3 regions of the Jeotgalibaca sp. PTS2502 genome follow, and region 1 is predicted to be linked to each of the others. Evidence: predicted binding sites of a transcription regulator. Region 1 holds the regulator's gene; each other region holds the start of a gene.

Region 1 (11,071 bases):
AGAGGAACAGAGACAACTCTCAAAGTATAGATGCTTTTCCTATTCCATTGTTATAATCACAGTGCCACCTAAACTTCTTGGAGGAAGGATTAGGGTAAGTTTACGATCAGATGGTATAGTATAGCTTTTGCCACTATAGCGGTCGATGACTTGGCTAGCTGTTGAAAAAGGAAGTTCAATTGTCACTTCTTTTTCTTGATCGAAGGTATTTAAGGCAATCACAACTTGCTCATCTTGATAACTACGACTAAAGACAAGGTAACCTTCATCATTAGAACCCGCTATCGTTTCGCGACTTCCTTTAGAAAACAATTTGCTGTAATCTTTGCGAATATTTAATAGTGTTTTGTAGTGATTATAAACTTGACTGCCCGATCCTTCGCTTGCTTCCCAATCAAAATCATAGCGGTTCTCACTATATTCGCCATTATCCATATTTTTAGCAGCCGCTCCTGTTAAGCCAATTTCTTCTCCATAATAGATGACTGGTTGGCCTTTAGCTGTAATCATTAGGGACGCCGCAACCATTTGCTTACCGAGGTCGCCACCTGCTTGCTTATAGAGGAAACCATCTTCATCATGGCTAGATAAAAATTGCCCCATTGTCGCATCAGATGTCAGCTTATTATTCCGATCAATTAATTTTTCTTGCGCCCCCATAACATCCCAGTTAACAAAACTACCCGCTATTTGTTTAAACTCAAAATCTAATAAGCTATCCATTTCACCGTCATTCAGATAGCCGCCATTCTTATCGATTGAAGCACCATAATCCTCACCAATTAATTTAAAATCTGATTTCACTTTAACTAATTCATTTTTAAAAGCCTTCCAAGTCGTATCGTCTACATGCTTGACCGTATCTACACGGTAAAAATCGATGGTATCGCCACGATTTGTTCGAGCTTTTCTCAACCAATCCGTCTGCCATTCAATGATTTGTTGCCTTACATCTGCCTCTTCTGTCTGTAGATCGGGCAATCCTGATAGCTCACCTACAATTTGGTGATTGGCAACGGGTTCTGTTCGAATCAGCCCGTCAAAAACCATTTGCTCCTCTTTAGTCGGAAAATTCGCAATGGATTGATCCCCATCAGCAGTCTTCATTCCATAACCCGTATGATTTAACACGACGTCAACCATCAATTTTATGCCATGGTCATGAGCCGTTTCAATGAGTTGGTGGAAAGTTGCTAAGTCGCCTAAATGCTCATCTAACTGTGTGAAATCCTTGGCCCAATAGCCATGATAACCATATTGGTTGTCATTATCCCCTGCTCTAACATTCCAATCAATATTATCAACAATTGGCGTTATCCATAAGGTATTAATCCCTAACTCTTGCAAATACGGCATCTTTTCGATCAACCCTCGAAAGTCACCACCGTGATAGGTCTCAAGGTGTTCTAAATCAATATCCTCGTCAAAGGGATTATCGTTGGATGGATCCCCGTTATAAAAACGGTCTGTTAAAGCAAAATAAATACGAGCTTCGTCCCAATCAAAAGCTAAAGAACGATCTGTCCCCTCTTCCTCTACTACAGTAATTGTTTTTTCGATGTGTTCGGTGTGATCATTCTGGTCTGTCACAGCTAGCACAAGTGTCTTCTCGCCTGGTGAAAGCTGATCATCAACACCAAAACTAATTTCATTTAGCGACTCGTCCATTGTGATAGGTTCTTCAATTCCGAATGCTGTCGCATCCAGAGTGATTTCTTTAATGGCATCGTTGAAATAAACGGATTCGTCAATCGTTAATAAAACACTATCTTGTTGATTTGGATATTCTGGTAAAAGCTGAATCTCTTTTGTTGTTAATAATTCCAGCTCGTTAGAAGTCTGAGAAGTAATATCATGAGTACCCTCATCTGAACAAGCCGTTAGTACACCGATTACCGACAAGACAATGATAGTAAATTGTTTCAAAATAAATCCACCCCTTTTTGTAAACGATATCATCGGTTCTATCTATTAGCAACAAAATTTCATTTGTTAGCGCTAACTTTTTTCACACAAAAAAAGCTGCCTCTTCAGACAGCTTTTTCATTCTATTCATTAAATAACTTTTTTCTTCCATAGCTTTTCGCTCGCAAAGTTCGCGAATAATCTGACCGATGCTTTGGCGGTACTTTCCATAAATGATTTGTCTTCTATATTTTGAGGCAAAAACAATGTGATACTTACATCTCCATTTGCTGTGTGCTAAACTATTCTTGTCCTGCATGGGACGACCTCCTTTTATTGTGAATGTGCCGGTCGGGAAACCAGCCATATTCTAGCATAAAAGGAGGTTTTTTTTGCCCCACGCTTGAAGCTCTTTGGAACCCCCGGCGTAGCCAGGGGTTTTCGAAAAACACAACAAAAAAAGAGAATGGGCATGCCCATTCTCTTTTTGTTTGTCTTACATCATACCCATGCCTGGATCCATTCCAGGTGCTGGCATTTCTGGAGCAGGTTTGTCTGCGACAACACTTTCAGTTGAAAGGATTAGTCCGGCAACACTTGCTGCATTTTGTAAAGCAGAGCGAACAACTTTAGCTGGGTCAACGATTCCAGCTTCAATCATGTTTACCCATTCATCAGTTGCTGCGTTGTAACCCATGCCTTGTTCTTCACCTTTAATTCTTGCAGCGATAACAGAACCTTCTAGTCCAGCATTTTCAGCAATTTGTCTAACTGGTTCTTCCAAAGCGCGAGCCACGATACGAACACCAGTCGCTTCATCTCCAGTTAGTTCAAGCGCACTTAAGCGAGCTTGAACATTGACAAGCGCTGTACCACCACCAGCTACAATGCCTTCTTCAACTGCTGCACGAGTTGCATTAAGTGCATCTTCAATACGCAATTTACGTTCTTTTAATTCTGTTTCTGTAGCAGCACCGACTTTAATAACCCCTACCCCACCTGCTAATTTAGCTAAGCGTTCTTGTAGTTTTTCACGATCAAAATCTGATGTTGTTTCTGCTGCTTGGGCGCGAATGTGAGCAATGCGTTGTGCGATTGCAGTTTTGTCCCCTGCTCCTTCAACGATTGTTGTATTATCTTTTGTGATGACAACTTTGCTTGCATGTCCTAAGTGTTCGATTGTTGAATCTTTCAACTCTAGTCCTAGGTCTTCAGCAATCACTGTCCCACCTGTTAATACAGCAATATCTTGTAGCATTTCTTTACGACGGTCACCAAATCCTGGTGCCTTAACAGCAGCAACATTGAATGTTCCACGTAATTTGTTCAATACTAATGTTGGTAATGCTTCGCCGTCTACATCGTCTGCAATAATTAATAATGGACGACCAATTTTTAAAATTTCTTCTAACAAAGGCAAAACATCTTGAATGTTAGAAATTTTACGATCAGTAATAAGAATAAATGGATTTTCAAGTTCTGCTTCCATCTTATCGTTGTCAGTTACCATGTATTGTGACAAGTATCCACGATCAAATTGCATACCTTCAACAACATCTAATTCTGTTTCAATTCCTTTTGACTCTTCGATAGTGATAACGCCGTCGTTACCTACTCTTTCCATTGCTTCAGCAATTAATTCCCCTACTTCACGAGAACCTGAAGAAACAGCAGCTACTTGAGCAATTGATTCTTTTGAGTTAACCGTTTGAGAAATTTCTGCTAGTCCAGCAACAGCTTCTTTTGTTGCTAATTCAATACCACGACGAATACCAACTGGGTTTGCGCCGGCAGTCACGTTTTTCAATCCTTCGCGCACGATGGCTTGCGTTAATACAGTTGCTGTTGTTGTTCCATCTCCAGCAATATCATTTGTTTTAGAGGCAACTTCAGAAACAAGTTTAGCACCCATATTTTCAAAGTGGTCTTCTAATTCAACTTCTTTAGCAATGGTAACACCATCATTTGTAATTAGCGGCGAACCGTATGCTTTCTCTAAAACAACGTTACGTCCTTTTGGTCCAAGTGTTACTTTTACTGTATTTGCCAGTATATCAACGCCTCTTAGTAAGGCTGCACGAGCGTCTTCAGAAAATTTAATATCTTTAGCCATTATTCTATTCACCTCATCAATTTAATTAGTCAATAATTGCAACGACATCTGTTTCTTTAATAACGAGATAATCTTTGCCTTGGTATTTAATTTCGGTACCGGAATATTTCTCAAAAAGAACACGGTCCCCTTCTTTAACAACCATGTCAATCTTTGTACCGTTGTCAGTTACTCTTCCTTCGCCCGTTGCAATCACAATACCCGTTTGTGATTTTTCTTGTGCTGAAGATGGTAACACCAGCCCTCCGACTGTTTGCTCCTCTTCTTGAGCAACTTCAATGATAACGCGGTTTCCTAATGGTTTTAACACAAATATCCCTCCATAATCTATCATTTGAATTAGCACTCTCACCCAAAGAGTGCTAATCTATGACTCTATATTAATCAAATCTACTAGTGAATGCAAGACAAAACTATTATTTTTTTTTAAAATTGTGATATACTTTCATATAGACTTTAAACTTCACGTTATTGAAGAAAAAGCATCCTTGCTTTTTAACCTTAACAGAAAGGTAAGATTTATGAAAAAGAAACTTTCTACAGCGACTAAAATTATTTTTGTTTACATCGCTGCTCAGCTATTACCCCTTCCCTTAATGTTTTTATTCCCAGAAAATCGTCAAATTGAAATGAGTTTGAATTTAACCATTTTATTTGCCTTTTTAGGAACAATGGGGATGATTTTACTCAACCGAACTAAGGAATGGACTCCTTCAACAGAACTAACGGATAAACCATCTGCACCTACCAAAAAGATTGTGTTATGGGGATTAATTGGATTTGTCGGCTCAATTGTACTTCAAATTGTAACGTCTCTAATTGAAATGGCTGTCTTTAACGTCTCTTCTGAATCGGTCAATACACAAACCTTGTTAGACACCGCTAGTGACTATCCTTTCTTAATTTTTATGATTGTTTTATTTGCACCAATCATGGAAGAATTTGTCTTTAGAAAAGCGATTTTTGCCCAACTCTCTTCATCAAGTGTCGGAATTGTCGGATCAGCTGTCATCAGCTCATTGTTGTTCGCCTTTATCCACTTTGATGGGCATATGCTTGTTTACGGGTCTTTAGGATTATGGTTTTGCTATTTATACTTTAAAACCAATAATATCTTTACCCCTATCATGGCACATGCTTTAATGAATGCTTATGCCAGCTTACCTCTTTATTTCCCTGAGCTGTTTCAATAACCGCTTATTATTTATGTTTGTTTAGAAAGGAATCTCATGACTTTAAAAGATATTCTCATCCAAATCGGTATGAAATTTGTTTTTGGTTTGCTATTTGTCTACTTTGCCGTTGATAGTGTCAACACATCAGGCTGGGGCTTTTTAGCTATTCTAAGTATTCTATTCGCTACAAATAATATTGTTAACGGCGTTAGAATGCTTGATACGTATTTTAAAATCAAGGAAAATATCGATCCTAAATAAAAAACAGTTAAGCCGCGGCTTAACTGTTTTTTATTTAGGAAATATTATTATCTAAGAAATAAATCAATGTTTGCAATTCATTCGTTAAGTCAACATTTTGAATACGAACATCATCTGGAACTGATAATCGAATCGGAGTAAAGTTCATGATACCTTTTACACCAGCCTCAGTTAAATCATTAGTCGCTTTTTGAGCAACATTTTGAGGGACTGTTAAAATGGCAACATCGATTTGTTGGATGCGTAGTTGTTCAATCATTTCAGACATATCATAAACAGGAACACCACTAACGATTTTGCCAACAATTTCTTCGTTCACATCAAAAGCACAACTGATGCGCACATTATTGCTCAAGTGGAAGTTGTAATTTAATAAAGCATGACCTAAATTACCTACTCCGATAAGAGCAACGTTTGTTAATCGGTCTTGATTTAATGTTTTGCTGAAGAAATCAAGTAGGTACTCCACATCATAACCGTATCCTCTTTTTCCTAAAGCACCGAAATAAGAGAAGTCACGACGGATAGTCGCACTGTCCACCTTGACAGCTTCACTTAATTCATTTGATGAAATTCTTGCTTTTCCTGCGTTATGCAGATATCTCAAATAACGGTGATAAATTGGCAACCGTCTGGCAGTTGCTCTTGGTATTTCTGTTGACATTACAACGCTCCCTTTCAGCATAACGTTTTAAATCTATATAAAAAAGAATAATCACATAATCTTAGCAATCTAATACATAATGACATTATAGCACCACATTGTGAAATATCTAGTATTTTTCTCTAATTTGTATCTTTTTGTGAAAAAAATTCTTTGTTTCCCTTATTTTCATAAGCTTTAAATAAAAGTAGCGACATTATTCACAATCATTGGCTTTTCAATTAATGTTCCTATCTCTTGTTAAAATTCTATGATAAAATGAAATGGCATGTTCTTATTTGACAATTTAACGACCATTATATAGAGAAAGAGGATACACCTATGATATTATTGCAAGGCCAAAATCTTGCGCGTCACTTCGGTTCAGCAGTCCTATTTGAAAATATTCAAATTACCATTCAAGACCAAGAGAGAATTGCCTTGGTCGGCCGTAACGGTGCTGGTAAATCGACTTTATTAAAAATACTAGCTGGTTTTGAACCCACCGACGAAGGCAAGATTGCCAAGAAAAAAGATCTCCATATTGGTTACTTAGACCAATACAGTACAGTTGATTCCGACAACACTATTTGGGAAGAAATGCTGTCGGTCTTCGAACCCATTATTAAACTAACGAAAGAAGCTGAAGAAGCAGCCCATGCCTTAACCGATGAAACGTTGATGCAAGACACTATAGCCTTTGAAGCTGCTCTAAAACGTTATGATAGTTTGCAGCAAGAAATCCAAGAAAAAAATGCTTACGGCTACGAGTCAGAAATCCGTTCCGTTCTACATGGCTTCCGTTTTTACGAGGAAGACCACCAACGACCTGTTTCGCAACTCTCCGGCGGTCAAAAGACACGCTTAGCACTTGCAAAAATCCTACTCGAAAAAAATGATTTACTTATTTTGGACGAGCCAACTAACCATTTGGACATTGATACATTAGCTTGGTTAGAAAACTACCTAATCGCTTATCGTGGCACCTTGCTTATCGTATCTCATGACCGTTACTTTTTAGATAAAGTCGCTACCAGTGTCTATGAAATTAGCCGCAATCGCATCCATTATTACAAAGGCAACTATTCCTTTTACTTAAAAGAAAAAGCAGCCCGATTAGAGCAAGAAATGAAACAATTCGAAAAACAACAAGGCGAAATTGCTAAATTAGAAGACTATATTGCTCGTAATTTAGTTCGTGCATCAACTACTAAAATGGCACAGAGCCGACGCAAGCGCCTTGATAAAATGACTCGACTCGAAAAACCAAAAGGTGACGAGAAATCTGCTCGCTTTTCGTTTGACATTGAAAAGGAAAGCGGCAATGTCGTCATGATTCTAGAAAATGGCGCCATTGGCTATGATAGCACGATTCTCTCTGCCCCTATTCATATGGACTTGCGCAAACATCAAGCCATTGGAATTGTCGGACCAAATGGGATTGGTAAGTCAACTCTCCTTAAAAGTATTAACAAGGAACTACCACTTATCAAAGGAGACATCCATTATGGGTCTAACTTAGAAATCGGCTATTATGACCAAGAACAAAAAAACTTAACGGAAAATAAAACCGTTCTTTCTGAAATTTGGGATCTGCATCCAACTATGAATGAAACAGCAATTAGGAGTATTTTAGGAAGCTTCCTCTTTAGCGGTGAAGATGTTGACAAAACCATTTATTCTCTAAGCGGAGGCGAACGAGCTCGACTATCTTTGTGTAAGTTAGCCTTGGAAAAGAATAATGTTTTGATGCTAGATGAGCCAACCAACCACTTGGACATCGACAGTAAAGAAGTATTGGAAAATGCCTTGATTGAATACGATGGTACCCTATTATTCGTATCGCATGACCGCTACTTCATTAACCGGATTGCAACGAGTATTTTAGAATTATCTGAAGATGGTAGTAAGCTCTATTTAGGCGATTACGATTATTACGTCGAGAAGAAACAAGAAGAAGCTGCGCTCGCCCAACTGCTTCTCGATGAAGCAGCAGCAGAGTTAGCAACGACTACTCAAACCGATACGAAGAAAAAAGATTACCAATCCAATAAAGAACGGGCTAAGTTGGAACGCAAACTATCGCGCGTCATCGAAAGTACTGAGTCAGAACTAGAAGCATTAGAAGTGGCTATTGAGGAAATCGAAACAGCCCTTACCCTTCCCGAAGTATTTGGTGACCATGAAAAGGTACAAGACTTACATGACCAACTACTCGCACAGCAAGAAAAACAAGATCACTTGCTGCACGAATGGGAATCATTAACACTAGAATTAGAAAATCTATAAGACAACAGGAGGTTCTCACTGAGTGAGGACCTTCTTTTGTACGATTTGCACGATACAAGCTATAAAATCTTGCTGTATCTTACATTTGAAGACCCAAATGTAACTTACAGAGCTAAAAAGAAAGCTGTATCTGGCATTTAAAACTCAATATGTACGATACAGCGCATTTATTGTTGCTGTATCTCCTACAAACACTCACAAAAGAAGAGCCGTCGTCGACGGCTCTTTTTACTATTTCAATTTCTCTGCGATAATAGCTGCTGCCCTTTTAGGCATGATGCGATAAAGCAAGTCCATTAATTTGGAGTCATTCCCAACAAATATCCGGTATTTATTTGCCTCCATACCATCAACAATCATTTTAGCTGCTGCAGGTGCTGTTGTAATCTTGTCAGTCACCTTCTCATTGTCACCGGCACTTGGACCACGATCAACTTTCGAATTGGTCATAATATCTGTTTTAATAGCGCCCGGAAACACAACGCTCACATGGATATGGCTATCCTTCAGCTCTGAATGTAAGCCTTCTGTTAATAATTTAACGGCTGCTTTAGAGGCACCATACACAGATTGCCCCGGCACAGGGAGAAAGCCACCCATACTCGATACATTAACAATATGCGCTTCTGGCGCTTGTTCAAAATAAGGCAGCAAGCTTTTTACAAAATAAAGCGTCCCGTAAAAATTAACATCCATTACGAAACGAACCTTATCCATGTCTAACTCTGAAACTGGGATAAAAGGCTGAATAACACCGGCATTATTAATCACACCATCAATGGAACCGTGATGCTGGATCACAGTTTGTGGCAAAGCTTCAATAGCCGCTTGGTCTCTAATATCCATCACATGGAGTGAGACATCTTTAGCCTTTTCACCAGCTAATTGCTTGGTTTGTTCTAAACTCGCTTGATTGATATCGACTGCGGCAACACGGCCTCCTCGCCTTAAAATTTCTAAGACAATTTCACGTCCCATTCCGGCACCGGCACCTGTTACGACAATCGTTTTGTTCGTTACTTTCATCTTGATCACCTATTCTCTTTATTTTCGAACAGCCATTTTGGCTGAATGATTAATAAGGAAAGACGCTTATAAAGCAAGACCTGGTCGCGCATTTAGACTAAGCTCTGCAAATGATTCATTGATGTATTGGTGATGCGCAGCCGCACCAATCATAGCAGCATTATCACCACATAATGACAATGGTGGGATAAGAAGTTCCACATCAGGCAATTCTTTTGCAACAGCTTGAGTGAGGGCTTCACGAAGTCCCTTGTTAGCTGCAACCCCACCTGCTAGCAAGAGTTGCTTAATCGGGTTTTCTTTAGCAGCGCGAATGGTTTTCGCAACTAGCACATCCACTACTGCTGCTTGAAAACTAGTGGCAATGTTGTGAGGATCGATGTCATCGCCCTTCTGTCTAGCATTATGAATGGTGTTGATAACCGCACTCTTCAAGCCTGAAAAACTGAAATCATAGTTATCTTCATGGATCATGGCACGTGGAAAATCGTATGTGTCTTCGCCCTGGTGTGCCATCTCATCCATCACCTTTCCACCTGGGTACGGTAAGCCAAGCACACGTCCAATTTTATCGTAAGCTTCACCTGCTGCATCATCTCGTGTTTCACCAATAATTTCAAACACACTATCTTCAGGCATATAAATCAATTCCGTATGACCACCACTGACAACTAGTGATAGTAATGGAAACTGTAAGGGTTGAACTAGCTGATTAGCGTAGATATGGCCAGCCATATGGTTGGTTGCAATTAATGGCTTCCCATGAGCAAAAGCTAATGCCTTAGCTGCGCTAACACCAATTAATAAAGACCCTACTAATCCTGGTCCTTCTGTGACAGCAACGGCATCCATATCAGCCATTTCAAGTTCTGCTTTTTCCAATGCTGCTTCAATAATTTGTGTGATTTGTTCAACGTGGTGGCGGCTAGCTACTTCAGGTACAACTCCACCGAACCGCATGTGGCTCTTTATTTGAGATGCCACAATATTCGATAAAATGGTATCACCATTTTTGATAACAGCCGCACTTGTTTCATCGCAGCTACTTTCGATTGCTAAAATTAATTCATCTTGTTTCTTCATTTTTTCTCTTCACCTCTAGGACTAGCCGGTTTATTTTTTTATTAATTGAAAGATATAGGCATCTTCCTTAGGTTGTTGGTAGTAATCTTTCCGAAGGGCTACCTCCTCAAATCCCATCTTTTTATAAAGGTGGATAGCCGCTTGGTTAGAGACGCGTACTTCTAAATAAAAGAAGCGAATCTCCTTTTCTTCACATACAGCTAATAGTTGCTTGATTAGGTCTGTGCCAATCCCTTGTTGTTTGTAATCTGAGTGTACTGCAAAGTTATTAATCGACATTTCATCGAGAATTATTTGACAGCCAATATAACCGACTAAGCGATCCTCTTTGTAATAGCCTAAGTAAAGATGGTTAGAATCAGAAAGTTCCGTTTGAAAGGAGGACACTTTCCAAGTTGTTTGGCCGTTGTTTGCTGCAACCGTCACATCATACAACGATTGAGCGATCGTTGGATTTTCTCCATTAAGGATTACTACAGTGTCTGTCACCTTCATCTTGTACCTTCCTTATTCATATCATTGGTCTAACGTTAATAACATATCCACAGCATCTTCCCCATCACCGTGGTAGTAATT
Region 2 (11,071 bases), 600 kb from region 1:
AGGAGTAAAGCTGAAAATCTCAGATTTAATTGGAATGCGTTTGAGACGTGTAGCTCCTAGTTTAGTTGTTCAACCTTTGATTAAAGCAACTAAAGCAGGGTTGATTATTGATACAAGCGAGCTTGAGGCTCATTACTTGGCAGGTGGAGATATCAACTTAGTTATTGATGCCTTAATCGCAGCGCAACGTGCGAACATTGAATTGGAGTTTGAGCAAGCTGCAGCTATTGATTTAGCAGGGCGTAATGTGTTTGAAGCCGTACAAGTATCGGTAAACCCTAAAGTTATTGAAACACCTATTATTGCTGGTGTAGCGATGAATGGTATTGAAGTAAAGGCAAAAGCTAAAGTAACTGTACGTGCAAATATCGAGCGACTTGTTGGTGGTGCGGGTGAAGAAACGATTATTGCCCGTGTTGGTGAAGGGATTGTTACAACTGTAGGGTCTGCTAAAGCGCACTCACAAGTTTTAGAAAATCCTGATTCAATTTCACAAACGATTTTACGTAAAGGGTTGGACTCCGGAACAGCTTTCGAAATCCTATCGATTGATATTGCGGACGTTGATGTCGGTCGTAACGTTGGTGCGAAATTACAAGCAGAACAAGCTGAAGCTGATAAGCGTGTGGCACAAGCTAAAGCGGAAGAAAAACGATCATTGGCAGTTGCTGAAGAGCAAGAAATGATTGCTGAAGTTCAAAGACAACGTGCTAAAGTTGTTGAAGCTGAGGCGCAAGTGCCCTTAGCAATGGCTGAAGCACTTCGTTCAGGTAATCTAGGTGTGATGGATTATTATAAAATGAAAAATATTACAGCAGATACCGATATGAGAAATTCACTGTCAGGAAATAAAGATAGAAGTGATTCGTAATGGTCCTATTATGGCAACTATTTAACTTAGCGATTATTATCGTCATGGTCGGTTTATGGGGGCTTTTCATCAAAAACCTACTTAATGAAGTTCACAAAGGAAAAAAACGAGCAAAAGACAATCAATGGCGGCAAGCTTCTGTTAAAAAACAGACACAACAGCAATCTAATAGACAAATGAGAAATCAACAATTGCAAAGGGCGAGAAACGTTCAGTCAACAAGAAATAGAAATGAGCAACAACAATCGTCAAGAAGAAATACAACGTCTATTCGTTTGAAAGAATTGTTAAAATATAAACCTGCTGATCTTTATGGCTTATTAAAAGAGTCCTTGCCAGACCAATATAAGCAAGAAATTCAGGCTGTCTTTAATTCACCAAATTCAGAGGTTGAATTAATTAAGTTTATTAGAAGACCTGATGTTTGGCCAACGGTTAAAAAAAACTTATCAGAAATAGCTAGTGGTCGTCATGAAAAGTCATCAATGATGGAAGATTACAAGATAACAAATGAAGCGCCTATTCTTTCAGAAACAGAGGAAGATGAATTAGATTGGCAATCGTTGGATCAAGAGAGTGATGTGTTCCAAGAAGAGTACGATCAATACGCCAAACAGTTTGACATTATAGTGGATAAAATGTTACAAACTAGCGAAGGACTAGCAGTGGAACCATCACTCAATAGGAAGACACATTCAAGCCATTCTAAAAAAGAGCGACAACGTCAAAAAGAATGGCTAAGAGAAGCAGTCATCGCGCAAACGATTTTAGAACGACCAGATTTTTAATGAAAAAGAGGAATACCATGTCACGTCTTTTAGGTGTCAATACGCTTGTTTTTAATGAAGAGTTAAGTGAAGGAACGGTTCAACAGTTAACCTATATTAAGACGATTAAGGAGCTAGGCTTTTCTTTTGTTGAAATTCGAAGAGAGTTTCTTCGGAATCTTACGGGAGAATTGTTAGAGACTAGGACAGAGGCAGAACGTTTTCATATGCCATTGTCTTACTCCGTCCCTTCCGTTTTATTTGAATCAAGAGAAATTAATCCTGCTTTAACGACTTATTTTGAAGAAGCAAGAATGATGGGTGCTATCCAAGTGAAGGTCACACTGGGTGATTACCAGGGCTTACAAGAAAAACATGTTGAGAGTCTTAATCAGTTATTCAAGCAGTATCCTGATATTCAATTAACGATTGAAAATGATCAGACTATTGAGGGCGGCTCGGCAAAAGCTTTGTCTGATTTTATCTTCGTTGCTCATTCCGAGCAATTACCGATTCAATTGACCTTTGACACCGGAAATGTTCTATACATTCAAGAATTAGCCGAAGAAGCAGCTGTTGTTCTAAAGGATTATGTCAACTATATTCATATTAAAAATGTGAAACAGACACCAGACCATCAGCTTGAACTTGCTTTAATTGAGACAGGAGAAATTGATATACAAGATGTATTGGCTGTTTTTCCAGAAAATATTCCAGCAGCAATTGAGTACCCATGTGGTAATAAAGAAACAGCAATTGATGTTTTAAAAGCTGAAAAAGAACAACTAATCTACTAAAAACGAGAGTAAGTAAATCGTCTTTCAGACGGTGAGCTTACTCTCATTTTTATTTCAAGACGAAAGTAACTGTGATATACTGTGTAATGATTAGTTTCAGAAGGAAGGGAATAAATTGACTGAACCAGCAATCCGTTATCGGTTAATAAAAAAAGAAAAACATACTGGCGCTAGATTGGGTGAGATTATTACACCTCATGGGACATTTCAAACTCCTATGTTTATGCCAGTTGGAACATTGGCAACTGTTAAATCAATGGCTCCAGAAGAATTAAAAGATATGGGCTCACAAATTATTTTGAGTAATACCTATCACTTGTGGCTACGTCCTGGTGCTGACCTTGTGGAAGAAGCAGGTGGTCTGCACAAATTTATGAACTGGGACAAAGGAATTTTAACTGATTCTGGCGGCTTCCAAGTATTCTCTTTAGCAGAGAATCGTAAAATTACAGAAGAAGGTGTTCATTTTAGAAACCATTTGAATGGTTCGAAAATGTTCCTATCACCTGAAAAAGCAATTGACATTCAAAATAAATTAGGTGCAGATATTATTATGAGCTTTGATGAGTGTCCACCATTTGATGAGAGCTATGATTATATCAAGCGATCTGTTGAACGGACAAGTCGTTGGGCAGAGCGTGGCATGAAGGCTCATAAAAAGTCAGATCAACAAGGCTTATTTGGTATTATTCAAGGAGCAGGTTACAAAGACTTGCGTATGCAAAGTGCTAAGGACCTCGTTGGCATGGATTTCCCAGGCTATTCTATCGGTGGTCTATCTGTTGGTGAAACAAAAGAAGAAATGAATGAAGTTTTGGATTATATTACGCCTGTTATTCCAGACCATAAACCAAGGTATTTAATGGGTGTTGGTGCACCAGATTCGTTAATTGATGGCGTTATTCGTGGAGTCGATATGTTTGATTGCGTGTTGCCAACGCGAATTGCGCGTAATGGAACATGTATGACAAGCAAAGGTCGCTTAGTCGTTAAAAATGCCATTTATGAGCGTGATTTCCGTCCATTAGATGAGAACTGTTCATGCTATACGTGTCAAAACTATACACGAGCTTATATCCGTCATTTATTTAAAGCAGATGAAACATTTGGTCTTCGTTTAACGAGTTACCATAATCTACACTTCTTAATTAATTTGATGACACAAGTTCGTCAAGCCATTATGGATGATAACTTGTTAGAATTCCGAGAAGCCTTTATGGAAGAATACGGCTATAATCAAAAAAATGCTAAAAAATTCTAAAATAACTGGTAAGTAAGCTCTTACTTTGGTAAAGTTTGATGTATAGATTAAATTAATGGAGGAATTAACATGCCACAAGGACTAACAATGATTTTATTTTACGGACTAATATTTGGAGCGATGTACTTCATTCTAATCCGTCCTCAAAAGAAACAACAAAAGAAAACACAAGACATGCTAAATGAAATTAAATCTGGTGACAGCGTGATTACAATTGGCGGATTACATGGTGTTGTTGATGAAGTCGATACAACGAAACAAACTGTTACACTAGACTGTGAAGGTATTTTCTTAACATTTGAGAAACGAGCTATTTCACGCGTTGTCAAAGCATCTACTGTTTCAACAGATGCAGGTACCATTGAGGCAGACGAAATCGTTCAAGAAATAGAAGAAACGAACGAATAGTTCTTATTCAAAATGGAGTGATGAGCGAATGACTGAAGAAAATACTGATTTCTATGAAGAATTGCGTCCATGGTTTGAATTAAAGGTATCGGAATTTTCTAAAGAAGGTTATTCGAACATCGAAACAGATGATCTAATCTTATGTTTTAAGAGCTTTGTCTGGAAACATTCCATACCGTCCTATTATTATCAGCAAGTAGCCGATATTCTTAACGCATCTGTTAATCAATACTTTGATTACAAATCGTTAGAAGCACAAGTTTATAATGTATCGTCACTTGAGGAAATAAATTTTGAAGAATTTTTTTAAAAAGCTGAAAAGAGTCGCAAATTTCAAATTGCGACTCTTTTTTTATCTGTATTGTTCATTTAATCACAAAAGCGCTTTCATTGCTATTAAATAGATAATGAAACAGTTTCGCTTTTATATAGGCGTTTGTTATACTTGTGAATTATTTTACAAAAGGGTATTTACTTTTGAAAACAGCTGTAATATAATAACTTGTGAAAAGAAGAACAAAAAAAGGGGATGACTTTTTATGGCAGAAGTAAAAGTAAAAGACGTTCAGAAAACATCACAAGATATTATTAATGGTCTAACAACTAAAGGGTTAAAAGCTCTTGAAAAAATGGAACAATTAGACCAAGAAAAAATAGATAACATTGTTAGACATATGGCGTTATCAGCGCTTGATCAACATATGGCATTAGCTAAAATGGCCGTAGAAGAAACAGGGCGTGGTGTTTATGAAGATAAATGTTTGAAAAATATTTATGCTTCAGAAAATATTTGGCATAACATTAAAAAAAATAAAACAGTCGGCATTATTGAAGATAATGAAGTTGATCAAATTATTAAAGTTGCAGCACCACTTGGTGTACTTGCAGGGATTATACCAACAACAAATCCAACATCAACAACAATCTTCAAATCACTTATTTCGATGAAAACACGCAATCCAATTATTTTCTCTTTCCACCCAAGTGCAGAAAAGTGTTCGATTGCAACAGCTAAAGTGCTGTACCAAGCAGCGCTTGAAGCTGGTGCACCTGAAGATTGTATTCAATGGATTGATGGTGTTTCAATGGAGAAAACAAATTTATTAATCCACCATCCAGATGTAGCAGCTGTCCTTGCAACAGGTGGATCAGCAATGGTAAAGGCTGCTTATTCAACTGGAAAACCAGCTCTTGGTGTAGGACCGGGTAACGTGCCTGCATATGTTGAAAAAACAGCTAATGTTAAAAAAGCGGTCAACGATTTGATTGTTTCAAAAACATTTGATAATGGTATGATTTGTGCTTCTGAACAAGCAGCGATTGTCGATAAAGAAATTTACGACGAGGTTAAACAAGAATTCATTAAGAGACGTGCTTATTTCGTGAAAGAAAAAGAAATCGCTAAGTTAGAAGCTGCGATTATGCGTGAAGACAAACAAGCAATTAATCCGCAAATTGTTGGGATGCCAGCTGTTAAGATTGCTGAATTAGCAGGTATTAAAGTGCCAGAAGATACAAAATTGATTATTGTTGAATTAGAAGGTGCAGGAGCTGACTACCCATTATCAAGAGAAAAATTATCACCTGTGTTAGCAATGATGAAATCAAACTCAACTGACCATGCCTTTGACTTATGTAAGGCGATGCTTGATTTGGATGGTCTTGGTCACTCAGCGTGTATTCACACAACCGATGATCAGTTGGTTGAAGAATTTGGGAAACAAATGAAGGCGTGTCGTATTTTAGTGAACTCACCAACTGCTCAAGGTGGTATCGGTGGACTATACAACAACAATATTCCATCATTAACACTTGGCTGTGGTTCTTACGGAAGAAACTCTGTATCTGGTAACGTTTCTGCCTTTGATTTACTAAATATTAAAACCATCGCTAAAAGGAGAAATAATATGCAGTGGATTAAAGTTCCTGACAGAATTTATTTTGAAGAAAACTCAGTTCGCTACTTACGTGACATGAGAGACATTGAACGTGTATTCATCGTTTGTGATGAGGGCATGATGAAACTAGGTTATGTTGACATTGTACTTGAGCAACTAAAACGTCGTAAAAATAAAGTAGTTTATACAATTTTCTCTGATGTTGAACCAAACCCTTCAACGAATACAGTTAATCGTGGAACTGAAAAAATGCGAGATTTCAAGCCAGATACGATTATTGCAATCGGTGGTGGTTCACCAATGGATGCTGCTAAGGCAATGTGGTTATTCTATGAACATCCAGAAAGTAACTTCTTCGGAGCGAAACAAAAATACCTTGATATTCGTAAACGGACTTACAAGATTGAACCGATGGAAAAAGCGCAATTGGTATGTATTCCAACAACATCAGGGACTGGTTCTGAAGTAACACCATTTACAGTTATTACAGACAGTGAAACACATATTAAATACCCATTAGCAGACTACGCACTAACACCAGATGTGGCAATCGTCGATCCACAATTCGTTTACAGTGTTCCAAAAGTAGTAACAGCAGATACAGGTATGGATGTTCTAACCCATGCTATTGAATCTTATGTTTCTGTTCTTGCAAATGACTATACAAGAGGATTGAGTTTACAAGCTATTAAATTAATCTTTGACCACTTAAGAGATTCTTATAATAAAGGTGATGCTTATTCTCGTGAAAAAGTACATAACGCATCAACGATTGCGGGTATGGCTTTTGCAAATGCCTTCCTAGGTATTTCTCACTCACTAGCACATAAAATTGGTGGGCTATGGAACCTTGTTCATGGTAGAACTAATGCAGTCTTGTTACCACACATTATTCGTTATAATGCTTCAGAACCTTCAAAATTAAGTATGTGGGCAAAATATGAATCATTCCGCGCTGATGAAGATTATGCAACGATTGCTCGCTATATTGGTTTGAAAGGCAATACAACAGAAGAATTAGTTGAAGCTTTAGCAGATGCTGTTTACCAATTAGGTAAAGATGTGGGTATTAAAATGAGCTTCCAAGAAGAAGGCGTACCAGAAGACTGGTTGAAACGCGATGGCGATAAGCTTGCCGAATTAGCATTCGAAGACCAATGTACAACAGCTAATCCAAAACAACCGTTAATCAGTGAACTAAAACAAGTTCTAACAGCAGCATACTATGGCAAATAATTACGGTAAATAATAATTGAATTTATCTAACAAAGGGACTCGGGCAAACCGAGTCCCTTTGTTGCTCTCTAGGCTAAAAGAGATTATAATAGAAATGAATTTAGGGATACTTAAAAAAATAACTGTGGTAGCTTAAAATAAACTAGAAGAAGCGAGGTGAGCAGGTTGCGTTACGGTCTATTGACCTTTAAAGAACCAGAAAATAACCAAAATCGAAAAATTATCCATATTGATATGGATGCTTTTTATGCTTCTGTTGAAGAACGAGATAATCCTAGCCTGAAAGGCAAAGCCGTTATCATTGCACGAGATCCTAGACAGACTGGTGGACGTGGGGTTGTAACAACAGCTAACTACGAAGCACGAAAATTTGGTGTTCACTCTGCTATGAGCGCTCAACTTGCTTATGAACAGTGTCCTCATGCTGTTTTTATTCCACCTCGGATGGATTATTATCGAACCGTATCAGCTCAAATTAGAGGCATTTTTCAACGCTATACGGATATAATTGAACCACTATCTTTGGACGAAGCATACTTAGACGTGACGAATAATAAAGTGAATCAGCCTAGCGCAACTTTGATTGCTAGGCAAATTCAAAGAGAAGTTTGGCAGGAACTCCATTTAACCTGTTCTGCAGGCGTGTCTTATAATAAGTTTCTAGCTAAAGTCGCATCGGATGTGAAGAAGCCGAGCGGAATAACGGTCATTGAACCAGAAAAAGCCCAAGCCTTTCTATTTGATCTACCAATTGAGAAATTTTACGGTGTTGGTAAACGAACCGCTGAAAAGTTAAAAGAGATGGCTATTTCAACGGGAGCAGACCTTTATCAACTATCAGCTAAAGTGTTGATTGATGATTTCGGAAAGATGGGCTACGTTTTGTACCGTAAGGTCAGAGGGATTGATAATAGTCCTGTCACGCCTAATCGAGAACGTAAGTCAATCGGTAAGGAGAACACTTATCGGAATTTTTTAGTGAGAGACGATCAGGTGGAAGAAGAGTTAAAGCATTTAGCTGGTTCAGTTGCCGATAGTCTTCGTAAACACAAGAAACACGGACAAGTTGTTGTTCTGAAAATTCGTTATGGTGATTTTACAACTTTAACGCGTCAGAAAAAACTGGCAGAGTTTATTAATAGTAGCGAAGACCTGTACTGGGAAGCAATGGAACTTTGGCAGGAACACGGCGATATTGACAAAGAAATTCGCCTTTTAGGCATTACAGTTAATCAACTGGCACCACAGTATTATCAAAATGTGCAATTACCCTTATGGGATAAAAATCATTTCAAGCAGGGAGAGACGTAATATGTTAGAAAGTTTTAGTCAACTCAGTCCAGTCATACAAGCGTTAATTGCTGGATTATTTACTTGGGGATGCACCGTAATTGGTTCTGCATTTGTATTCTTTTTTAAAAAAGTTAATCGAAAAATACTAGATGTGATGAGTGGGTTTGCTGCGGGGGTGATGATAGCAGCATCGTTTTGGTCGCTCTTAGCACCATCAATCTCATACGCAGAAGAAAATGGTTATGCAGCCTTTTCATGGGTTCCAGCAGCGATAGGATTCTTACTAGGGGGTGCTTTTTTAAGGTTAACAGATGCGATTATTCCCCATTTACACTTAGGAGAACCTATTGAAAACCGAGAAGGACTGGATACAGGAGCTTCACGTAATTTGCTCTTATTCTTAGCTATCACTATTCACAATATTCCAGAAGGGTTAGCAGTGGGTGTTGCATTTGGAGCAGCAGCTCATGGGATAGCAACTGATAACACACTGATGAGCGCCATTGGTTTGGCTTTAGGGATTGGCTTACAAAATATTCCAGAGGGTTCTGCTCTTTCTATGCCGATTCGAGCAGAAGGACATAGCAGATGGAAGGCGTTTAATTTAGGGCAGCTATCTGCTATCGTTGAGCCTGTTGCTGCGGTTATTGGAGCAGCTGCGGTCCTATCCATGCAAGCCATTTTGCCTTACGCATTAGCTTTCGCAGCAGGAGCAATGATTTTTGTGGTGGTTGAAGAATTGATCCCAGAATCTCAAAACAATGGAAATAGCGACATTGCTACTATCGGATTGATGGTTGGTTTTACCGTTATGATGATACTAGATGTAGCTCTAGGTTAGAAAGTTTAAAAAGCATAAAGTGCTTGTCACTTCATGCTTTTTTTGTAGACTAGGGGATTATAAGTTCAGCCATCACTGTCTAGCTCCCAAGTCCTGACCTAGTGAAAAAAAGATAAATTTGCCCCATTGCGCGCTTCGCTGCTCGCTAACGTATATCATTCGACTAACCCGCTGAAGCGTGAAGTCTCCTGACAATTCAGGGTCAAATTTCCTATTTTTTCATAGGCCAAGGCGGACTTGTCCGCTTTTCTTAGTTGGAGAATCATCTGTTTCATGGTAGGATAGTAACAGAGTAATACAGCTAGTAGGAGTAGGGAGGATGGTTAAAATGAAATTATCTTGGCATGGACAATCGTGTGTTATGATTGAAACATCAAACCAAAAGAAAATTCTTATTGACCCTTTTATAACAGGAAATCCTTTATCTGACTTGGATGTTAATACAGTTACTTGTGACGTGATTATTATTACGCATGGTCACAACGAACACATCGGTGATACTGAAGCTATTGCGAAGCGGACAAATGCTCTAATTGTTTCTACCGTAGAAATAGCAGACTATTTTAGCAAAAAAGGGCTAGAGGTTCACGGCATGCAGCCGGGTGGTGGTTATCAATTTGATTTTGCTTATATCAAATTAACACCAGCCATTCATGGCTCTAGCTATGAAGAGGCTGATGGCACAGTCGTTCCTCTAGGTCTTGCATCGGGTGTATTAATCCAAAACCAAGGCAAGACGATTTATCATGCTGGTGATACAGCTTTGTTTTCAGATATGACTTTAATTGGAGAAAGCATGGCGATTGACTTGGCTTTATTACCAATCGGTGATAACTATACTATGGGACCTGTGGATGCTGCACGAGCAGTTCGATTTTTACAAGCAAAAAGAGCGGTTCCGATTCATTACAATACCTTCCCGCTCATTAAACAAGATCCTTTCGCTTTTACAGCCTTATTAGATGAAGAGGTTGGGCTTATTTTACAAGTAGGCGAAAGTCTAGAGATATAAAAACATTAAGATGTTAAAGGTGAGGGAATAGAAAATGGCAACTAAACACGAACAGATTATTCAATATATCGAAACACTGCCAGTTGGAGAAAAACTTTCTGTGCGATCTATTGCAAAAAATATGAATATGTCTGAAGGAACCGCTTATCGAGCGATTAAGGATGCTGAGAATACAGGTTTAGTTTCAACAATTGAACGGGTTGGAACCATCCGAATTGAACGAAAATCAAAAGATAACATTGAGACCCTGTCTTTTGGGCAAATTGCTAATATTATCGAAGGAGATGTTCTAGGCGGAAGAAATGGTTTAGATAAAACCTTGAATAAATTTATTATTGGTGCCATGCAACAAGATGCTATGGATCGCTATGTTAGTCCAGGTTCGTTGATGATTGTTGGTAACAGAAATAATATTCAGAAATATGCCTTAGAAAAAGGCGCTGCTGTATTGATCACGGGTGGTTTTGATACAGATGAAGATATTTTAAAATTGGCCGATGAGGTAGAAATGCCGATTTTACGAACAACCTATGACACTTTTACAGTAGCAACTATGATTAATAGAGCAATGACTGACCAATTAATAAAAAAAGAAATCATGTTAGTAAATGATATTTTTACAAGACTTGAGGATACAAAGTTTTTATATATGGATCAAACGATACTGGATTACCGCCAGTTAAATGA
Region 3 (11,071 bases), 280 kb from region 1:
CATAAGATTCAACTGGTGGAGGAGTAACGAGAACGACTAGCGTTTCAGGCAAACTCTCCTTAATCGCATCATAAGCTGTGAAAACCTCTGTGATGTTACTTTCGTAAACTGCTTCGCCTTCCCAAGTCCAATCAACGATCTCATTAACTGGCAATGGTGAAAAATAGAAAATAACATCTGGCTGACTTGCAACTAATTCGTCCGTTTTACTTTCTAATCCTTCATCTAAATCAAGGCTGCTCACAAAATTCATTTTCATTTCGCTGAACAAACGCTCGTTAGATAAGGCATTCATATTATCAACAATCCATGCCGCATCCGTTTCTACTTCACCGAAAAAGGTAATCGCTGTGTCGCCTTTACCGTATTTCACATATTGTAAGAAATCTGCGACCGTACTTTCTTCCCTATTTTCATCAAAAGCTGCAAGGAACGATGCACGTCTTTCTTCTTCTTTTTTCTTTTTACGTTCTTCAAATGAATCTGCTTGGCTGATTTCTTGATAGTCTTGGCTGTTTGCTATTTCTTGTCTTTGGTTGCGACTATAAATAAATCCAAAAACAATCACGCCGACTGTTAAGATTCCCATAGCCACTACAAGAAAAATTTCCTTTTTCTTCAATTATATTCGCTCCTGTAATAATAGTTAGTTTTTAATACCCTTCATATAATAATATAAAAACATCACAATTGCACGATAATAACTAAATATTTTTTTATCGTCTTTATTATTGTGCATTTTGTGAAAGGTCAAAGGTTTACTTGACGATGAACTCCTCCATTAGCAGTCTTAGTGAGTAGAAACTGATTTTACTATTTCTATTCACTCCACCAACACCTAATCATAAGAAAAGCGGACAAGTCCGCCTTGGCCTATGAAAAAATAGGAAATTTGACCCTGAATGAGCAGCGAAGCGCGCAATGGGGCAAATTTATCTTTTTTTCACTAGGTCAGGACTTGGGAGCTAGACATTGATGGCTGAACTTATAATCCCCTAGTCTACAAAAAAACAGCCTCGTCAGAGGCTGTCCATCTACTTCATCACTTGTTATTTTTCTGGTGCGACAGCTGACAATATCTTTCATACCAAAGTTCAACATACTCTTTTGAGAATGGACCTTTTTCCTCGTTGATCCAATCAACTAAGATTTTGACATTCTCTTTTAGGATATGGTCAATTTCATTTGGATAACTCATACGCTTGCGGTGCAATTCGTACTCATCCACATCCAACAATCGTTTTTCACCATCTGGGAATACTTTGATGTCCAAGTCATAATCGATATATTTCAACGCTTCTTCGTCAATCGCATAAGGAGATGCCAAGTTACAGTAATAAGAAACACCCTTTTGACGAATCATCGTTACCACGTTAAACCAGTAATGCTTATGGTAGTACAATAGCGCCGGTTCACGCGTTACCCAGCGACGGCCATCTGCCTCCGTCACTAAAGTATGGTCATTACAACCAATAATCGATTGATCACTTGTTTTCAACACCATCGTATCACGCCAGGTGCGATGTAGGCTGCCGTCATGCTTATAACTTTTAATAGTGATGAATTCTCCTTCTTTTGGATGATGCATCACGGTGCCCAACTTTCTATATCTTTTATGGATTAAAAGGCGAATCCTTTTAATCTAACAGTTTTACACTCACAAAGTAGTATAACATAAGATTGAAAGGCTGTGACCATTCTTATTAAAATGATTGCAAGAATTTTCGATTTTCTTTCCAGATTATTTCCCACATTTTCTGTTGCGGAACGGCAAAGGCATAGTCAGGAAAATCAAATCGACTCACCCACTGCATATTTTCTGGCAAGTCCTCTTTCATCTCTTCAACAGCCACATGATGAACCGTAATATCCCACTTACGGTGGCTGAAAACATGGGTGAATGACCCTACTGCCGGCTGAATCTGCTCAGCGGTCATCCTTAATTTTTCATCCAAAAACGTATTTAAAGCATGCATTCCTTCTTCGTTAAGAGGTGCGGGTTCGGCCACCAAAAAGTTAATCTGCTCGATTTTAGGCCAATCGCCCCAGTTTTCCTCGACGAGGGGGAAGGTCCAAAAGTTAGCTAGCAGGCCGCTCTCGGGACGCTTCTCCAAAAGGAAATGGTCGCCGCTTTGAATAACAATGCCCTGCATGGTTTTAGGAACAGGCTTTTTGGCCTTTGATTTAAAGGGATAGAGGTGCATAGTGCCATTTTGGTAGGCTTGGTTGAAATCCTTAATGGGACTTTCTTCCGGACGGGGATTTTTCGGGGCACAAATGTCCGTCCCCAAGTCCATAATGGCTTGGTTAAAATCGCCTGGTCGGTCTGGATCAATGAGGATCCGAACCAAACTTTCAAATATTTTCCGTGTTGCAGGTTTAGCAATATCGTCTCCAATTTCAAACACACGGCTAAATACGCGCATGACATTGCCGTCCACAGCTGGTTCCGGCAAGCCAAAAGCCATACTGGAAATAGCCCCAGCTGTATAAGGTCCGATGCCTTTTAACTTGATAATTTCTTCCGGTTGATTAGGAAAAACGCCATCGTAGTCAGCCATAATTTGTTGGGCTGCTTTTTGGAGGTTACGGACACGGGAATAATAGCCCAGCCCTTCCCATGCTTTCAATAAAACATCCTCTTCGGCTTCAGCTAATTCTTTAATTGACGGAAAGAGCGTCATAAAGCGGTTGTAGTAGGGAATTACCGTAATCACTTGCGTTTGTTGGAGCATAATTTCTGATACCCAAATGCGGTAAGGATCATTGTTCAAACGCCATGGTAAATGGTCGCGCCCTGCTGCGTCATACCAATCAAGCAAGGCTTTTCGAAAAGCTTGAATTTTTTCTTCTGGCCACATGGTGATGCCGTATTTTTCTTTTAATTCATTTATTAAGTCGTTTCTATTAATTGTCATTCTACATCCATTTCCTGTTTCTTTTCTTCTATGTATTGATTAATCAAATCACCGGGAAAGCCTTTTTGATAGAGGTTTCCTTTTACTTTCTGCTCGAGCTCACGGCCCTCAGCCTTGCGACTGTATCGCCGCCAAACTTTATCACCTTGAATGCGCAAGGCGAACAGCTCATCTTCTTCACTTTTTTCACTATCTAATCCTTCGAAGACCTGATTAATAATATCTTTGGGATAGCCTTTTTGTTGGAGATGTAGGCGGACTTTCATCTGGGCATCTTTCGAAGAGGTTCGGCTTTGCTTGTTCATGGCTTTTTCCGCCAGATATTGCGCATTTTCTAGTTGCTGGTTATCAGGATACTCCATTAATGAATGGGCAATCGTCTCATCATCCAACCCTTTTGCTTTCAAATCCTGTGCAATTTGACGCGGGCCCTTGCGGTTGATATTGGCAGCCGTCCGAGTATAACTTTCTCCATAAATCTGGTCATTGATATACATCTGATCACGCAGCCGCTCGAGCGTGGTATGAATATAACGCATCTCAATCTCATTATCCAGCAGCTTCTGCCGGACTTCCTTCTCACTTCTCAAACCATAAGATAAATAATCAACCGCAATCGTGTAAGCCAAATACTGAGAATTTTCCTCCTCGATGGTTTCCTGCCGCTCCTTGGTCAATGTCATCCCCTTATAGAGACCCGTCTTAATCAAAACTGCCTCCGAAATCGGGAACGCATACTCCCCGTCCAAATAAATATTAAACCGATCCTTACGTCGTTTCTGAACCTGAATCATCGTAATCTCCGGTAGCTGCTCAGTCTTCTCTTCCACAAAATCCCCCCTTCCAGTTCTTCTATTATATCAAACAAACGACTTTTAATAAAAGTAAGGCGTTTCCTGCCTCATTTTTGTTCCAGCTTCCTATTGGTATGGTGTTTTGAGGAATGTCAGACTGTTTTTTATCTCTGAACGCCATCGCCATTCAAACGCACCAAAAAACTACCAGCACAACACTGGTAGTTTTATTTTACTTTTTATAGTCGGGCTCAACGTTAGATGGATCGTCTTCTACAACGGTTTCGCCACCAAATGGGTCAGTCGAAATAGGTGTACCATCTTCTTCTACTTCAGGGTGGGAGTCCGAATGATCAAACTGCATATCGGCTAGATTTTGGTTGTCGTCAGCCATGGTTGGATCGCCTTCAACTTCTTCAGCTTCAATTGGTTGCCCAGTCACCTCTTCTTTTAAGTCTGGGGCATCGCCGCCAGCAGAAACTTCGGGTTGTGGATCTGGATGGGGATGGTTTGCTTTCTTACCAGCTTCAATTGAGTGCTGTTCTACATCACCTTTTACATTGTCGTCAGCGTCTGTCCAATCTGGTTTGACATGATTCATTGTGTCCTCCTCCTCTGGTAAGATGCCGTCTCGTACTAAGTATTGTGTGTGCTCTTGACGGACTGGTGGCGCACTGTCGATTAAGAGGACATATTCGCCATTTTCCAACGCATCTTCAAAGCGTTCGTAAGTGTCTTCGTCAATGCCGTAGTTCTCGAACAAATCTTCCTCATCATCACCGTCCAAATCAAGTGTAAAGAACGCTACAATTTTGTCCCATAAACCTTCTTCTTCGTCTGACGTCACGACAACTTCGACCGCAGACTCAGCTACCAATTGACGTGCTTCCTCGTTTCGGCTAATAACAACAAGCTGTTGTGCCGTATACCCCTGATCGAGCATATTCTGAATTGCTACCTGAATATCGTCGTAACTCGCAAATGAACCTTCCACTCTCTTTTCCAAACTTGCCACTCCTTCCCATTCAACTATGTCCATTTTAAGACAGGACCTAGCAAATAACAACTAATAACCATTTAACCATTAAAAGTAAGAAGGAAACTTTTTGGCCAGGAAGTCGTTGATGTCATCAACCAGTGGGTTTTCTTTGAAGGGCTCATCTCGAACAAATTCCCGCCATAAAGACAACATCATCAAAATAACCATCTCCTCCAAAGTGTGCTGCTTGTTAAGACGATTACTGTAATGGATTTGGTGCAATAACGTTGGATTCACTACCTCATCATGTGGCAGCGGAAACATCCCAAATAAATGACACGCCCTATCTAAAAATGAATGCTGGCAGGAAAATAAATAGGATGCCGAATCAATATGACGCCGAAATACATCCATAGCCATATCAATATCGATAGAATGCCGCTTTTTAAATTCAAGACGAATGCGCTTATGCTCTTTCGATAATTTTCTAAAATGAACCAAGTGTCCGAGACTAACCCACGTCACATCTTTTTTACTTGGACCTCTGAGCGGTAAATAACTCGCCTTACCTAAAACATACGGACTGCCGTGGTGAGCTTTACCCTCAATAGCCTGAATAATAAACCGAATTTGATTGTAGCCCACACCAGCTTTACAAAATAATTTTTCCATCACAGTATTAGACGACTCATTTGATTTAATCACAACACCATCTTCATAGAAAACCAACGTCTGATAATCATAATGATCTAAATAATCCGAAACATTAATCACACAAAATATCCCCATATCAATAAAAACTTCATCATAATCTTTCGCATAATTTAAATAATAACGAATACTTTCCTTGTCAGTAATCCGAACCATGGGCGGTAATGGGGACAAGCTTCTCGACTCTACACCTCCCTCAAAAAGATAGCTACTTCCGTTCAAGTAAGCGTATTCATTTGTTTGGTTAAAAAAAGGGATACGTTCTGGAAACGTACGGTACAACGGATGATTCAAGTCCTCTTGCTCTGATTTTTTATAATGAAGGTTTTTAAAATCAAAAAAATAGTCCATAAATGTCCTCCTCTTTTATCGCTCCCTTAACTATACCTCACTTGTGAGAAATAAACCACAATATGTTTAGTTTTTCACAAAAATAACCATATTTATTATGTACCACCTTTTTGGTAATAAATCTCATCTATTTTGGCGTTTTGTCTAACTATACATACTCGGACTATAGTTAGCTCGAACAGTTCTGAGGCCTCAGTAAGTTCATAAATTCACTAAAAGGAATGATTGAGATGAACAAGCTTACTGAAGAAACGATGCAAGCCATACTCCACCAATTCGAAGGCATCATTTATGCCAGCCTTAAAAAACTAACGATCCACAAAGGCAAGCAAGATTATGATGATTTTTACCAATTAGGCTGTTTGAAACTATTCGATGCTTACCATGACTTTGACAAAGACCCCTTTGATGAAACAAACCGTTATCCCTTTGTTTATTATGCCAGCCAACGCCTCCATTGGGCATTCTTAGATGAAATGAGAAAAGAAAATCGCCGAATTGACCGCCAAGAAGCAGATTCCGATGACATAACTGATTTGGCTAGTGAAGATCCCGCCTTTGATGAACTGATCTTTGCCGACCAATTGACACACTTAATGACCCTTCTCTCTCCTAAAGAACGCCTATTTCTAGCAGACCGTTTGCTGGGCCAGCTCTCTATAACAGCTATTGCCAAGAAACACGCTGTCTCACGAAAAACAGTTTATCGGTGGCGCCAGTCGTTGCAGAAAAAGGCTTTATTTTTAAAAGAGGGTAACACTTTTTAAAGTTAATTCGTTGTTATAAGTGTAGGCAGTCATGACACTACACACTAACAACTAGGAGGCATTAACATGATTAAACAATGGGAAGAAGCAAACTTAGAGCTGTATTTTAATGATTTTGAAAACGAAAAAGAAGTGAAGCAGCGTTTTAGTAATTTGAAAGAAAATGTATCTGAACAGCAAATTGGTAATTTTCAAGCAGCGGTCGCAAGTCTAGTGGATTTGCCGGATATGCATGCTGTTGTAACTGAAAAGCACCGCTACTTAAAAGCTTAATCACATTCGAGGAGGAATAAAAAATGACAACGACAACAACATTGGAGTTAAAATTCAAAACTGCTGAAGGCAAAAACCGTAACTTAAGCTTGAAAAACCCTGTAACCGACTTAGCTGCAGAGGACGTGAAGAGCGCGATGCAAACGATTGTAGATACAGACGCGTTTGAAGTAAAAGGCGTCAATCCTTATTCCGGTTTAGATAGTGCCCGTTATATTGAACGCACCGTGACTGATATTTTTGAAGTAGAAGCATAATAATTAATGAGCCGGGACTTGATTCCCGGCTTTTTTTGAAAGGAGAATGACCATGACTTATCCAATTGAAAAACAACTGCTGGCTATTAACCAACAGCCTCTAAGAAAATCGCTCTGTATTATCGCCCATGAATCGGGTAACCCTAATAACGTTGGCGCAAATAGTTTAGCTAATGAAATCGCCTATATGAGACGTCATGCTCATCAAGCATTTGTCTCTCACTGGGTTGGGGGTGGCGGGAAAATTATCCAGCTGGCAAAAGTTGGCCTAGTCCAATGGGGCGCTGGTCCCTATGCCAATCCTTATGCCTATGCACAAGTGGAGTTAGCAAGGACAACTAACTTAGCTACCTTTAATAAAGACTATGCCGCCTACGTTTGGCTGTTACGCCAGCTTGCTATTGAAGCTGGCCTTCCCGTTACCTTAAATACGGGCTATAATTTAGCTGAACCTGGCATCAAGACGCATTCTTGGATTAGCAAACATATCGGTGGCACCACCCATGTCGATCCCGATGGCTACCTCGCTTCTTGGGGCATTTCCATGGCGCAATTCAAGCAGGATATTGAAACACCCACTCTAACCAATCGTTATCTGCTTCACCTCGTCGTCAAAGGCGACACACTTTGGTCGCTCGCACGTAAAAATCAAGTGAGTGTGGCCGATTTGAAAAGGTGGAACAGTTTGAGCTCCGATTTTATTCTCATCGGCCAAATTTTAAAGGTGAAAGCTTTATAAATATGGCATTGAAATAGATTTTCCCTAGCCGAGAGGACGTTCGGACAATTGTTGGCGGCTGAACTTCCCTTCTCCAACTAAACAAACAAAAAGAAGCCCCAAACGGCTTCTTTTTATTTATAAATGATTCTTTTATAATTCATTTCAACAACATTTTTGTCGAGAAATTCTCTAAATAGTTGTTCGGCTTCAGTGACTTCGTAGTCTTCCATCATTTCTAGAAATCGTAGGCAGGAATCGTGGAATAGAGCCGCTTCTTCTTTACTTTTAAAAAGGTATTCTTGAGCTAGGTTGTCGTCTGATAAAAAATAGATAGCGACTGCTAGGCCATCATCTGTCAGTGTCATTCCTAAAAAACTGTTGTTATACATGTGTTCCTCCTAATTTAATCGCGCAGGTGACTGTTGAGTTCCTCGACCAGTTGAAAGACTGTTGTTGAGGGATTGTCCTTGGCTGGTGAATTCGACCGTTTCTCATAGAGTAGTTTGGCGTTTTCAATCGCTAGTGGCTGACGAGGCAGTAATTGCTGGTACATATTGGGTAGGTTCTTCTTATAGTAAGTTTTCATGCGCTTACTAAGCATAGCATTATAGTTAAAGCGGCTGATTGGTTTGGTAATGAGCTCGAAATGCAGCAAATACCACAATTCAAATGCTTCATTACTGTATGCAACCCTAAACCCCTTATCGTGATGAGCTTGACAGAAAAAAACAGCATTATTGAAGCTCACACTAGAAAAAGAATCCTTATCAAAAACCAACCAAACCTCATCAAACTCCTCATCACGCTCATCCAATAGCTGCTCCGCATAATGAACGAGGCTCAAGGTATTGCGACCAGTCCCCCTAATCTCAACCTTGGCAGAGAGAACTTCAAAGCTCCGAAAATAATTGGGCTCAGTCTTCGTCCCTTCGCACACAATCAAAAATGTTTTTCGTGGCAGTCGAGTAGCGACTTCACGTTCGTAGCTCTCCCGTTTTTCACGCCGCCGCTGTTGTTTATGTCGTTTCCCCATTGTCCAACCACCAATCCGTTGGCGGTAAATAAGGCACCGCCCCGTATTTGCCGTTCAAATAATGCCGTTCAAATGAAAAGGAATTTTTCCGCTCCTCTTGGTCAAACTGGTACTCCACCAAGGAAACCAATTCGCTGTTACCCTTACGTTTTTTCTCCACAAACCACACCTGATCGCGCCTGAACAACTCACTATCCAAATTCGAAATATCATGAGTCGAAAAAACCAATTGGGCACAGTGAGGATTAAACTCGCCCCGGAATAGCTCCAATACATAGCGTGTCATCAACGTATGGAAACTTTGATCCATTTCGTCAATCATTAAGAGACTACCTTGCTCCAAAGCTTCAATAATCGGACCCGCTAATGCCAGAAGTTTAACCGTGCCGGCAGACTCCACATCCTTAAAGCGGAAGCCCTCTGGATAAGGCTGAAGACTGCCATCTAGCAAACGTTTCATTTTAATCACAAAGAAATCATCCCGCTTTTTCAAACTCGTTGGATCAGTCGTTTCTCTCACTTCAATGTCGTGAATGGATGGGTCTGCGACTTGAATCAGAGCTAATAAATTATGTTTGTATTTTTTCAAATGCATTTTAGCTAAGGAAATCGAAAAATAAGGATGTTGCACGCCTACAATAATCCGCATTTGGCTAAACCACTTTTCAATTGACGTTATCTTACTAACCTTCATACTAATCAATTCCGCTAAATACAAACGATTCGTTGCCAAATCAATAGCAATAGCCCAACTCCCTTCCACATGACCATCTTGATTACGGTGGAAACAAACCGTCGATCCTTCATACAGGTATTCTTCGATTATGTCGCCCTTGTTGACATAAAAGCCATAGCGATAGAGGCTGTTGTCTATATGAAAACTAACCTCCAGCAAGCTATCCTCTTGTTCACTGCGTTCATCGAGATGGAAGGGTTGGATTTGCATAATCCATTTTTCTTCCTCACCTTTTTTGATAAATAGTCCCTCTTTAATAAGTGCCATCGCACGTAGCAAGTTGCTCTTGCCGCTAGCGTTTGCACCGTAAATACTACTCACTTTATTGAGTTGGAGGTTGTGATGGCTGGCGATCGTTTCTGGATGTTCGGGTATAGTCGTGGCCAACATGGAAAAGGTCGCTTCATCTCGAAAAGAAAGAAAATTCTCAACAACTAGTTCGATTAACATCATGATCCCTCCTTCCCGACTATTATAGCATAAATGAATCCGATTTCACTAAACGAAAAGGTGCTAGGAAAATAGCCTCAAAAAAACCGCAGTGAAATAATCAACATTCTGATTATTTCACTGCGATGTTTATTTATTTAGAGGCTGAATTTTTTCCAGTTCCTTTTCATTTACTCAAATGTGCGATACAGCTTCAAAAATTGAGCTGTATCGCACACTTTTACCTTGAAATGTAAGATACAGATCGCTTCAAACAGTCTGTATCTTGCATTTAGGCTCTTGAATGTAAGATACAGCTGATATTTTTAGTCTGAATCTTACATTTCGAAAAAAATAGAGTGGGGAAAAAAGGAACTTGGCGGTGGGGCTGGTATTATTTCCCCGCCCCTTTCAAACTGGTTACGAAAAAATTTCTTTTTTGCGCTAAATTTGTCCATATTCCTTTTTTTGGCTATGGTTTACGGCGAATTTGGATACTGAACCCATTTGGTCCGACAACCGATTGTTTATCCGATTCATTACTCAAATGATGATAAACCACTTTCGTTGATTCAGAATGGTCAACGACATAGTCTTCTGTTCCTTGATTAAAGTAGCCAACAATTTCGTCATCACCTAAATCACGGCGCACACCAACCACTTGCTCTTCATCCAAGACAACTTCCCATCTCAGCATACCGTAAGATAAAATCGGCTGATAGTCTTTACGCAATTGAATCAAGCCCTTAGTGAATTCATACATATCACGGTCTTGCTTGTCTTCATCCCAAATCATGCAACGACGACATTGCGGATCTGGGCCACCCTTCATGCCAACTTCTGTCCCATAATAAATGCATGGCGACCCGTGCATCAAGAACATAAAGGCTAGGGTTGATTTCACCAAATCAATATTTCCTTCTGCCATGGTTAAAATGCGGGCTGTATCATGAGAATCCAGCATATTAAACATGGTTTCATGGGTTTGTTTACGGTATTGAGCCAACTGTTCATTCATAACATTGGCCATTTTACGAGTCGGAATGATCTTCCCAACAAAGTAGTCGATAATATTTCCAACTAATGAATAGTTCATGACACC

The links. The regulator Rex, encoded in region 1, represses fermentation and respiration genes when NADH is low (regulators of the CRP and FNR family bind a similar motif). The targets are predictions, from matches to a motif close to TTGTGAANTANTTCACAA.
Region 2: a site for Rex is predicted at 4,550-4,567, ahead of adhE (bifunctional acetaldehyde-CoA/alcohol dehydrogenase). Genes of this name have one in related genera too.
Region 3: a site for Rex is predicted at 5,816-5,833, ahead of BW721_RS05675 (competence protein ComK). Genes of this name have one in related genera too.

Annotation. Positions count from the first base shown of each region.
Region 1 covers NZ_CP019433.1:1,431,972-1,443,042, forward strand. The annotation lists gene BW721_RS06975 (alpha-amylase family glycosyl hydrolase) at 40-1,926, opposite strand; partial or broken gene BW721_RS06980 (transposase) at 2,072-2,224, opposite strand; gene groL (chaperonin GroEL) at 2,402-4,018, opposite strand; gene groES (co-chaperone GroES) at 4,044-4,328, opposite strand; gene BW721_RS06995 (CPBP family intramembrane glutamic endopeptidase) at 4,540-5,211, shown strand; gene BW721_RS07000 (YdiK family protein) at 5,248-5,454, shown strand; gene BW721_RS07005 (redox-sensing transcriptional repressor Rex) at 5,489-6,118, opposite strand; gene BW721_RS07010 (ABC-F family ATP-binding cassette domain-containing protein) at 6,440-8,386, shown strand; gene BW721_RS07015 (SDR family NAD(P)-dependent oxidoreductase) at 8,618-9,412, opposite strand; gene tsaD (tRNA (adenosine(37)-N6)-threonylcarbamoyltransferase complex transferase subunit TsaD) at 9,479-10,495, opposite strand; gene rimI (ribosomal protein S18-alanine N-acetyltransferase) at 10,526-10,990, opposite strand; gene rimI (ribosomal protein S18-alanine N-acetyltransferase) at 11,012-11,071, opposite strand, start outside.
Region 2 covers NZ_CP019433.1:836,721-847,791, reverse strand. The annotation lists gene floA (flotillin-like protein FloA) at 1-871, shown strand, start outside; gene BW721_RS04130 (hypothetical protein) at 871-1,659, shown strand; gene BW721_RS04125 (sugar phosphate isomerase/epimerase family protein) at 1,677-2,435, shown strand; gene tgt (tRNA guanosine(34) transglycosylase Tgt) at 2,551-3,696, shown strand; gene yajC (preprotein translocase subunit YajC) at 3,766-4,104, shown strand; gene BW721_RS04110 (post-transcriptional regulator) at 4,133-4,414, shown strand; gene adhE (bifunctional acetaldehyde-CoA/alcohol dehydrogenase) at 4,644-7,238, shown strand; gene dinB (DNA polymerase IV) at 7,395-8,549, shown strand; gene BW721_RS04095 (ZIP family metal transporter) at 8,551-9,372, shown strand; gene BW721_RS04090 (metal-dependent hydrolase) at 9,701-10,384, shown strand; gene BW721_RS04085 (DRTGG domain-containing protein) at 10,419-11,071, shown strand, end outside.
Region 3 covers NZ_CP019433.1:1,156,441-1,167,511, forward strand. The annotation lists gene BW721_RS05650 (SGNH/GDSL hydrolase family protein) at 1-622, opposite strand, end outside; gene ntdP (nucleoside tri-diphosphate phosphatase) at 1,043-1,588, opposite strand; gene mutY (A/G-specific adenine glycosylase) at 1,704-2,918, opposite strand; gene recX (recombination regulator RecX) at 2,915-3,748, opposite strand; gene BW721_RS05670 (general stress protein) at 3,945-4,718, opposite strand; gene BW721_RS05675 (competence protein ComK) at 4,797-5,753, opposite strand; gene BW721_RS05680 (sigma-70 family RNA polymerase sigma factor) at 5,984-6,520, shown strand; gene BW721_RS05685 (DUF1659 domain-containing protein) at 6,587-6,793, shown strand; gene BW721_RS05690 (DUF2922 domain-containing protein) at 6,817-7,050, shown strand; gene BW721_RS05695 (LysM peptidoglycan-binding domain-containing protein) at 7,103-7,789, shown strand; gene BW721_RS05700 (hypothetical protein) at 7,903-8,160, opposite strand; gene BW721_RS05705 (RloB family protein) at 8,175-8,804, opposite strand; gene BW721_RS05710 (AAA family ATPase) at 8,788-9,990, opposite strand; gene BW721_RS05715 (glycoside hydrolase family 13 protein) at 10,442-11,071, opposite strand, start outside.